Linked DNA regions of Azospirillum sp. TSH100. The protein of the gene in region 1 interacts with the protein of each later gene in a pairwise test. Links are inferred from orthologs where the notes say so. Each region holds a gene or a part of one and is shown in the gene's direction. Other genes may lie near its edges. The genes, in order: E6C72_RS05795 and E6C72_RS12110.

Region 1 (3,801 bases):
GAGATCGGCGGCGACGCCGAAGTCCGCGGCGCCGAGTTCATCAAGGCGTCGGGCACGAAGAAGCCGGTCGTCGGCTTCATCGCCGGCCGCACGGCGCCTCCGGGCCGCCGCATGGGCCATGCCGGTGCGGTGATCTCCGGCGGCAACGACACCGCCGACTTCAAGATCGACTTCATGAAGTCGGTCGGCATCGCCGTCGCCGACAGCCCCGCCAGCCTGGGCTCCACCATGCTGAAGGTGTTCAAGGGCTGATCGCCTGCGGGCGTCACCTCGACCGGTGACGCCCGCGGCCGGCTGCCTTTGAAAAGAGGACGCCTCTTGAAGAGGTTGACGGGCGGGACGCTGCGGTGCCCCGCCCGCCGCCCCTTCGGACCCATCCTCTTGGACGGATGATCCTGGGAACCCATATGCAAGCGTCGGCGGTGCTCCTCGCATCCCAGTCCGCACCCCACCGGCCCCCCTCGCCGGTTCTTGCACATGGGTATCCAACGATCCCCCGCCCCCTTCATCACTCGCGATCATCTCCCACAGGGAATCGGGCGCACGGCCCGAGGTGAAACCATGTCGGCAAATCTGGAACAGACCTCGTTCCTCTTCGGCTCGAACGCCGGTTACGTCGCCGAACTCTACGCCAGCTACCTGTCCAACCCGGCCGCCGTCGATCCCAGCTGGAACAGCTTCTTCCAGGATCTGGACGAGGATTCGCGCGCCGTCCTGGACGAGCTGCGCGGCGCGTCCTGGACCGTGTCCGATCTGGAGGACCCCAAGGCCAAGCGCGACCCGGTCGCCGAGAGCTTCATCGTCAGCGCCCCCAACGGTGCGGCCAACGGTGCCGCCGCCGCGCTGAACGGCCCCGGCAACGGCGCCATGCTGGCCCACACCCAGCAGGTCTATGGCGGCATCAGCCACCAGCAGCTGCGCGCCGCCACGCTGGACAGCATCCGCGCCCTGATGCTGATCCGCGTCTTCCGCGTCCGCGGCCACATGAACGCGCATTTCGACCCGCTGGGTCTTGAGAAGCGCGAACCGCACCCGGAACTGGATCCGGCGACCTACGGCTTCGGCCCGGACGACCTCGACCGGCCGATCTTCCTGAACTACTCGCTCGGCCTGGAAACGGCGACGCTGCGCCAGATCCTCGACATCCTGCACAAGACCTATTGCGGGACGATCGGCGTCGAGTTCATGCACATCCAGGATCCGGAAGAGAAGGCCTGGATCCAGGAGCGCATCGAGGGCGGCCGCAACCACACCGACTTCACGGTGAACGGCAAGCGCGCCATCCTGGAGCGTCTGACCGCCGCCGAGGGCTTCGAGAAGTTCCTGCAGCTGAAATACACCGGCACCAAGCGCTTCGGCCTTGAGGGCGGCGAGTCGATGATCCCCGCGCTGGAGCAGATCCTGAAGCGCGGCGGCCAGCTCGGCCTCAAGGAAGTGGTGGTCGGCATGGCCCACCGCGGCCGTCTGAACGTGCTGACCAACTTCATGGGCAAGCCCTTCTCCGCCGTCTTCTCGGAGTTCCAGGGCAACCCGTCGAGCCCGGAGGACGTCCAGGGCTCCGGCGACGTGAAGTACCACCTCGGCACCTCGTCGGACCGCGACTTCAACGGCAACATCGTCCACCTGTCGCTGACCGCCAACCCGTCCCACCTGGAATGGGTCAACCCGGTCGTGCTGGGCAAGGTGCGCGCCAAGCAGCAGCAGCGCCGCGACCTGGAGCGCGAGCAGGTGATGGGCGTGCTGATCCACGGCGACGCCGCCTTCGCCGGCCAGGGCATCGTGGCCGAGACGCTGGGCCTGTCGGAGCTGCGCGGCTACCGCACCGGCGGCACCATGCACTTCATCATCAACAACCAGATCGGCTTCACCACCAACCCGACCTATTCGCGGTCGGGCGTGTACTGCTCCGACATGGCCAAGATGGTGCAGGCGCCGATCTTCCACGTGAACGGCGACGATCCCGAAGCCGTCGTCCATGTCAGCCGCATCGCCATCGAGTTCCGCCAGAAGTTCAAGCGGGACGTCGTGATCGACATGGTCTGCTACCGCCGCCACGGTCACAACGAGGGCGACGAGCCGGGCTTCACCCAGCCGCTGATGTACAAGAAGATCCGCGCCCACGCGACCACGCGCGAGCTGTATGCCAAGCAGCTGGTGAGCGAGAACGTCATCACCCAGGCCGAGGGCGACCAGATCACCCAGGACTTCATGAAGAAGCTGGAGGGTGAGTTCGAGGCGTCCAGCACCTACAAGCCGAACAAGGCCGACTGGCTGGAAGGCAAGTGGGCCGGGCTGGAGGCGCAGGGCGCCAACACCGCCCACCGCGGCGAGACCGGCGTGGAGATCGACACGCTGAAGCAGATCGGCTTCAAGCTCTGCGAGTACCCGAAGGACTTCGCGATCAACTCCAAGATCGCGCGCCAGCTGGAAGCCAAGAAGAAGACGCTGGAGACCGGCGAAGGCATCGACTGGGCGACCGCCGAGGCGCTGGCCTACGGCACGCTGGTCGCCGAGGGCACCGGTGTCCGCCTGTCGGGCCAGGATTCCGGCCGCGGCACCTTCTCGCATCGCCACGCGGTGATGTACGACCAGAACACCGAAGAGAAGTACATCCCGCTCTGCCACGTCAGCAAGGATCAGGCGACCTTCGAGGTCCATGACAGCCCGCTGTCGGAGGCCGCGGTCGTCGGCTACGAGTACGGCTATTCGCTGGCCGAGCCGCACAATCTGGTCCTGTGGGAAGCGCAGTTCGGCGATTTCGCCAACACCGCGCAGACCATCATCGACCAGTTCATCTCGTCGGGCGAGTCCAAGTGGCTGCGCATGTCCGGCCTGGTGATGCTGCTGCCGCACGGCTACGAGGGCCAGGGTCCGGAACACTCGTCGGCCCGTCCGGAACGCTTCCTGCAGATGTGCGCCGAGGACAACTGGCAGATCTGCAATGTGACGACGCCGGCCAACCTGTTCCACGTCTTCCGCCGCCAGATCCGCCGCAGCTTCCGCAAGCCGCTGGTCCTGTTCACGCCGAAGTCGCTGCTGCGCCACAAGCTCTGCATCTCCGACCTGTCGGAGATGGGCCCGGGCACCAGCTTCCACCGCGTGCTGGGCGAGACCGCCAACGATCTGGCCGCCAACGACAAGATCCGTCGCATCGTCGTCAGCTCCGGCAAGGTCTATTACGACCTGCTGCAGGAGCGCATGAGCCGCGGCATCAAGGACGTGGTGCTGATCCGCCTGGAGCAGCTCTACCCGTTCCCGGCGGATGCCCTGGCGGCCGAGTTCGCCAAGTATCCGAACGCCGAACTGGTCTGGTGCCAGGAAGAGCCGGAAAACCAGGGTGGCTGGTTCTTCGCCGACCGCCGTCTGGAAGCCGTGCTGAAGGATCTCGGCCACAAGGCCGGCCGTCCCTCCTACGTCGGCCGTCCGGCCACCGCCTCGCCGGCGACCGGCCTGCTGAAGCGCCACAACAAGGAGCAGGCCAAGCTCCTGGACGAAGCCCTGACGGTCCGCTGACCCTCACCCAAGCGAACAAGAAGACGAACGAGGATAAGAAATGGCTACCGAAATCAAGGTCCCCACGCTGGGTGAGTCCGTCTCCGAAGCGACGGTCGCCCGCTGGCTGAAGAAGGCCGGCGAGGCCGTCGCCATGGACGAGGCGCTGGTCGAGCTGGAGACCGACAAGGTCACGCTTGAGGTGAATGCGTCGGCCGCCGGCGTGCTGGCCGAGATCGTCGCTCCGGAAGGGGCGAACGTCGAGGTCGGCGCCCTGCTGGGCGTCATCAACGAGGGTGCCAGCGCCGG
Region 2 (3,296 bases), 1.3 Mb from region 1 along the record:
CGATGTCGACCGCGCGCGTCTCGCTCAGCGGCTTGCCGGTGTCGAGCGTTTCGATTTCCGCCAGGGCGTCGTTGCGCTCGCGCAGCAGCGATACTGCCCGGCGCAGCACCCGCGACCGCTCCATCGCCGTCATCGCCGCCCACACCGCCTGTCCGGCGCGGGCGCTGTCGACGGCGCGGTCCACATCGGCGGATGTCGCCTGCGCGACCTCGGCCAGCGTTTCGCCGGTCGCCGGATTGACGGTGGCGAAGCGCTCCGCCCCCTCGCCTTCAGCGGGACGACCGTTGATGTAATGGGCCTGCCGTCCGAACCGCGTCATGTCCCCTCTCCCTAGATTCCGGGTTCCGAGTGGATTGGAGTTCAGCAATTTCGCTTCAGTGACCCAGCTTCATTTTTATTGATTGGTCGTTCAATTAAAAAAAGCGGCGTGGCGGTTCCATTCTCCGAAATGGTCGTGTTCAAACAAACCGGGCGGGCTATGGCCGGCCGCAATGGCGGCATTCCAGCGGCATTCTGGCGGTCCCGCGCGGGACAAAGCCGTGCCATTCGCGGGCCATCCACCCTGCCCCGCTTCAAATCGGCGCCCCCGCGTGCTACATCCTCCGCGCTATGCTGCACATCAATGACCTGACCTTCCGCTTCGGCGGCCGAGTGTTGTTCGACCATGCGACCGCCGTCGTGCCCAAGGGGCACCGCGTGGCGCTGGTCGGACGCAACGGCACCGGGAAATCGACCCTGCTAAAGCTGATCGCGGGCCAGCTGCAGACCGATGCCGGCGCCGTCACCCTGCCGGCCGGCATGCGGATGGGCATGGTGGCGCAGGAGGCCCCCAGCGGCCCGACCACGCTGATCGACGCCGTGCTGGCCGCCGACACCGAACGTACCGCCCTGCTGGCGGAGGCCGAGACGGCGACCGATCCGATGCGCATCGGCGAAATCCATGCCCGCCTCGCCGACATCGAGGCGCATTCCGCCCCGTCGCGCGCCGCACAGGTGCTGTCGGGCCTGGGTTTCGATGCCGAAGCGCAACAGCGGCCCTGCTCGGATTTCTCCGGCGGCTGGCGCATGCGCGTCGCGCTGGCCGGCGTGCTGTTCTCCCGCCCCGACCTGCTGCTGCTGGACGAGCCGACCAACCATCTCGACCTCGAGGCGACCATCTGGCTCGAGGGCTATCTGAAGAACTACCCGCACACCATCCTGCTGGTCAGCCACGACCGCGAGCTGCTGAACGCGGTGCCGACGACGACGATCCACATCGACCAGGGCAAGCTCGTCACCTACAGCGGCAATTACGACCAGTTCCTGGCGCAGCGTCGCGCCAACCAGGAACGGCTGGCCTCGATGGCGGCCAAGCAGGACGCGCGGCGCAAGCACATGATGGCCTATGTCGACCGCTTCCGCTTCAAGGCCAGCAAGGCCCGTCAGGCGCAGAGCCGCCTGAAGCTGCTGGAGAAGATGGAGTCGATCACGCTGATGGAGGACGATCCGGAGGTCGTCTTCAACTTCCCGCATCCGGACGAGCTGCCGCCGCCGCTGATCGCGCTGGAAGGGGTCAGCATCGGCTATGGCGACAAGGTGATCCTGCGGCGCGTCAACCTGCGCATCGACATGGAGGACCGCATCGGCCTGCTGGGCGCCAACGGCAACGGCAAGTCGACGCTGGTCAAGCTGCTGGCCAACCGCTTGCAGCCGATGGCCGGCGAGATGCGGCGGCCGTCCAAGCTGCGCATCGGCTATTTCGCCCAGCACCAATCCGAGGAACTGGACCTGTCGCTGACGCCGATCCAGCAGACCCAGCGCATCATGCCGCTGGCGCTGGAGGAGAAGGTGCGCGCCCATCTCGGCCGCTTCGGCTTCCCCCAGGTCAAGGCGGAGACCAAGATCGCCAGCCTGTCGGGCGGCGAGAAGGCCCGGCTGCTGCTGGCGCTGATGAGCCGGGAAGTCCCGCACATCCTGATGCTCGACGAACCGACCAACCATCTGGACATCGACAGCCGCGAAGCCCTGATCGAGGCGATCAACGACTTTCCCGGCGCGGTCATCATCATCAGCCACGATCCCCACCTGATCGAAATGACGGTGGACCGGCTGCTGCTGGTCGCCGACGGCACGGTGCAGGCCTATGACGGCGATCTGGACGACTACCGCCGCTATCTGCTCGACCGCGCCAAGGCGGAACGGGCGGCAGCAAAAAACGATGGCGCCAAGGGCGGTACCGAGCGTGACGCCGGGCCGAACAAGAAGGACCAGCGCCGGGCCGCCGCCGAGGCGCGCACCGCTCTCGCCCCGCTGAAGCGCAAGGCGACCGACGCCGAGGCGCTGGTGACCAAGCTGAGCGAGGAGAAGCGCAAGATCGAGGCGAAGATGGCCGACCCGGCGCTCTACACCGGCCCGTCGGACAAGCTGACCAAGCTGCAGATCGACCTGGGCACGGTGGAGAAGAAGCTGGCGACCGCCGAGGAAACCTGGCTGGAGGCACTCGAACTCTACGAGAGCGCCGCGGCGGAGGCCGGCGTTTGAACGCCCGCCGGCACATCGACAGCTCCGGCGCCAACGGTCAGGCGGAGATGGAGCGGGCGGAAATGGAGCATGACGGGACCATCGCCCTGCCCGTTCCCTGCGACGCGGCGGAGGAGGAACGCACGTCCGACGTGCTGGCCCGCTTCCGCGCCAACCTGCCGTCCGGCCGGGTCACGCTGGGCGACCTGATCCGGGCGCTGGGCGACCGGTCGCTGGGTACCATCCTGCTGGCCCTGTCGCTGCCGACCATCGCGCCGGTGCCGCTCGGCGTGTCCTGCCTGTTCGACCTGCCGATCGTGCTCTACACCGCCCAGCTCGCCTTCGGCCGGCGCGGGGCGGGACTGCCGGACTGGCTGCTGCGGCGCTCCATCGGCACCCGGCTGGCGGCCCGCACGCTGGACGCCGCCATGCCGCGGCTGGTGTGGATCGAGCGCATGCTGAAGCCGCGCCTGCACCGCCTCGCCCGCATCGACCAGGAACGCTGGTTCGGACTGCTGCTGTTCATCCTGACGCTGACCTGCATCGTGCCGCTGCCGCTGACCGGCTGGCTGCCGGGCTTCGCGCTGGTGCTGATCTCGCTGGGGCTGATCGAGCGCGACGGCGGCGCCATCGGCATCGGACTGGGGCTGACCGCGGCGGCGCTGGTGTTTTTGACGCTGGTGGCGAGCAGCCTGTCATACGCAGGTCATCAACTTCTGGCAGCAACTCTGCAATAGGGGCAGCCGCCGGAACCCTCGGCGAGGGCTGGCCCGATCCAGGGAGGCTCCGCCAGTGAC

Evidence for each region.
Region 2: the proteins of E6C72_RS05795 (region 1) and E6C72_RS12110 interact in binary tests that used the Escherichia coli proteins (3 or more experiments, as listed by UniProt). The link is inferred for Azospirillum sp. TSH100 from one-to-one orthologs.

Annotation. Positions count from the first base shown.
Region 1 is NZ_CP039634.1:1,217,488-1,221,288, reverse strand. The notes cover bases 226-3,713. They hold E6C72_RS05795 (2-oxoglutarate dehydrogenase E1 component), read left to right. Parts: upstream 226-561; coding sequence 562-3,513; downstream 3,514-3,713. Other genes in these bases: odhB (2-oxoglutarate dehydrogenase complex dihydrolipoyllysine-residue succinyltransferase), read left to right, coding at 3,554-3,713; sucD (succinate--CoA ligase subunit alpha), read left to right, coding at 226-252. In the rest of the region: more of sucD, read left to right, coding at 1-225; more of odhB, read left to right, coding at 3,714-3,801. UniProt on the Escherichia coli protein: E1 component of the 2-oxoglutarate dehydrogenase (OGDH) complex which catalyzes the decarboxylation of 2-oxoglutarate, the first step in the conversion of 2-oxoglutarate to succinyl-CoA and CO(2).
Region 2 is NZ_CP039634.1:2,558,918-2,562,213, forward strand. Bases 82-3,064 are described here. They hold E6C72_RS12110 (ABC-F family ATP-binding cassette domain-containing protein), read left to right. Parts: upstream 82-609; coding sequence 610-2,520; downstream 2,521-3,064. Other genes in these bases: betB (betaine-aldehyde dehydrogenase), read right to left, coding at 82-319; E6C72_RS12115 (exopolysaccharide biosynthesis protein), read left to right, coding at 2,517-3,064. Outside these bases: more of betB, read right to left, coding at 1-81; more of E6C72_RS12115, read left to right, coding at 3,065-3,236; E6C72_RS12120 (class I SAM-dependent methyltransferase), read left to right, coding at 3,292-3,296. UniProt on the Escherichia coli protein: Genetic data indicate it may be involved in ribosome assembly or function.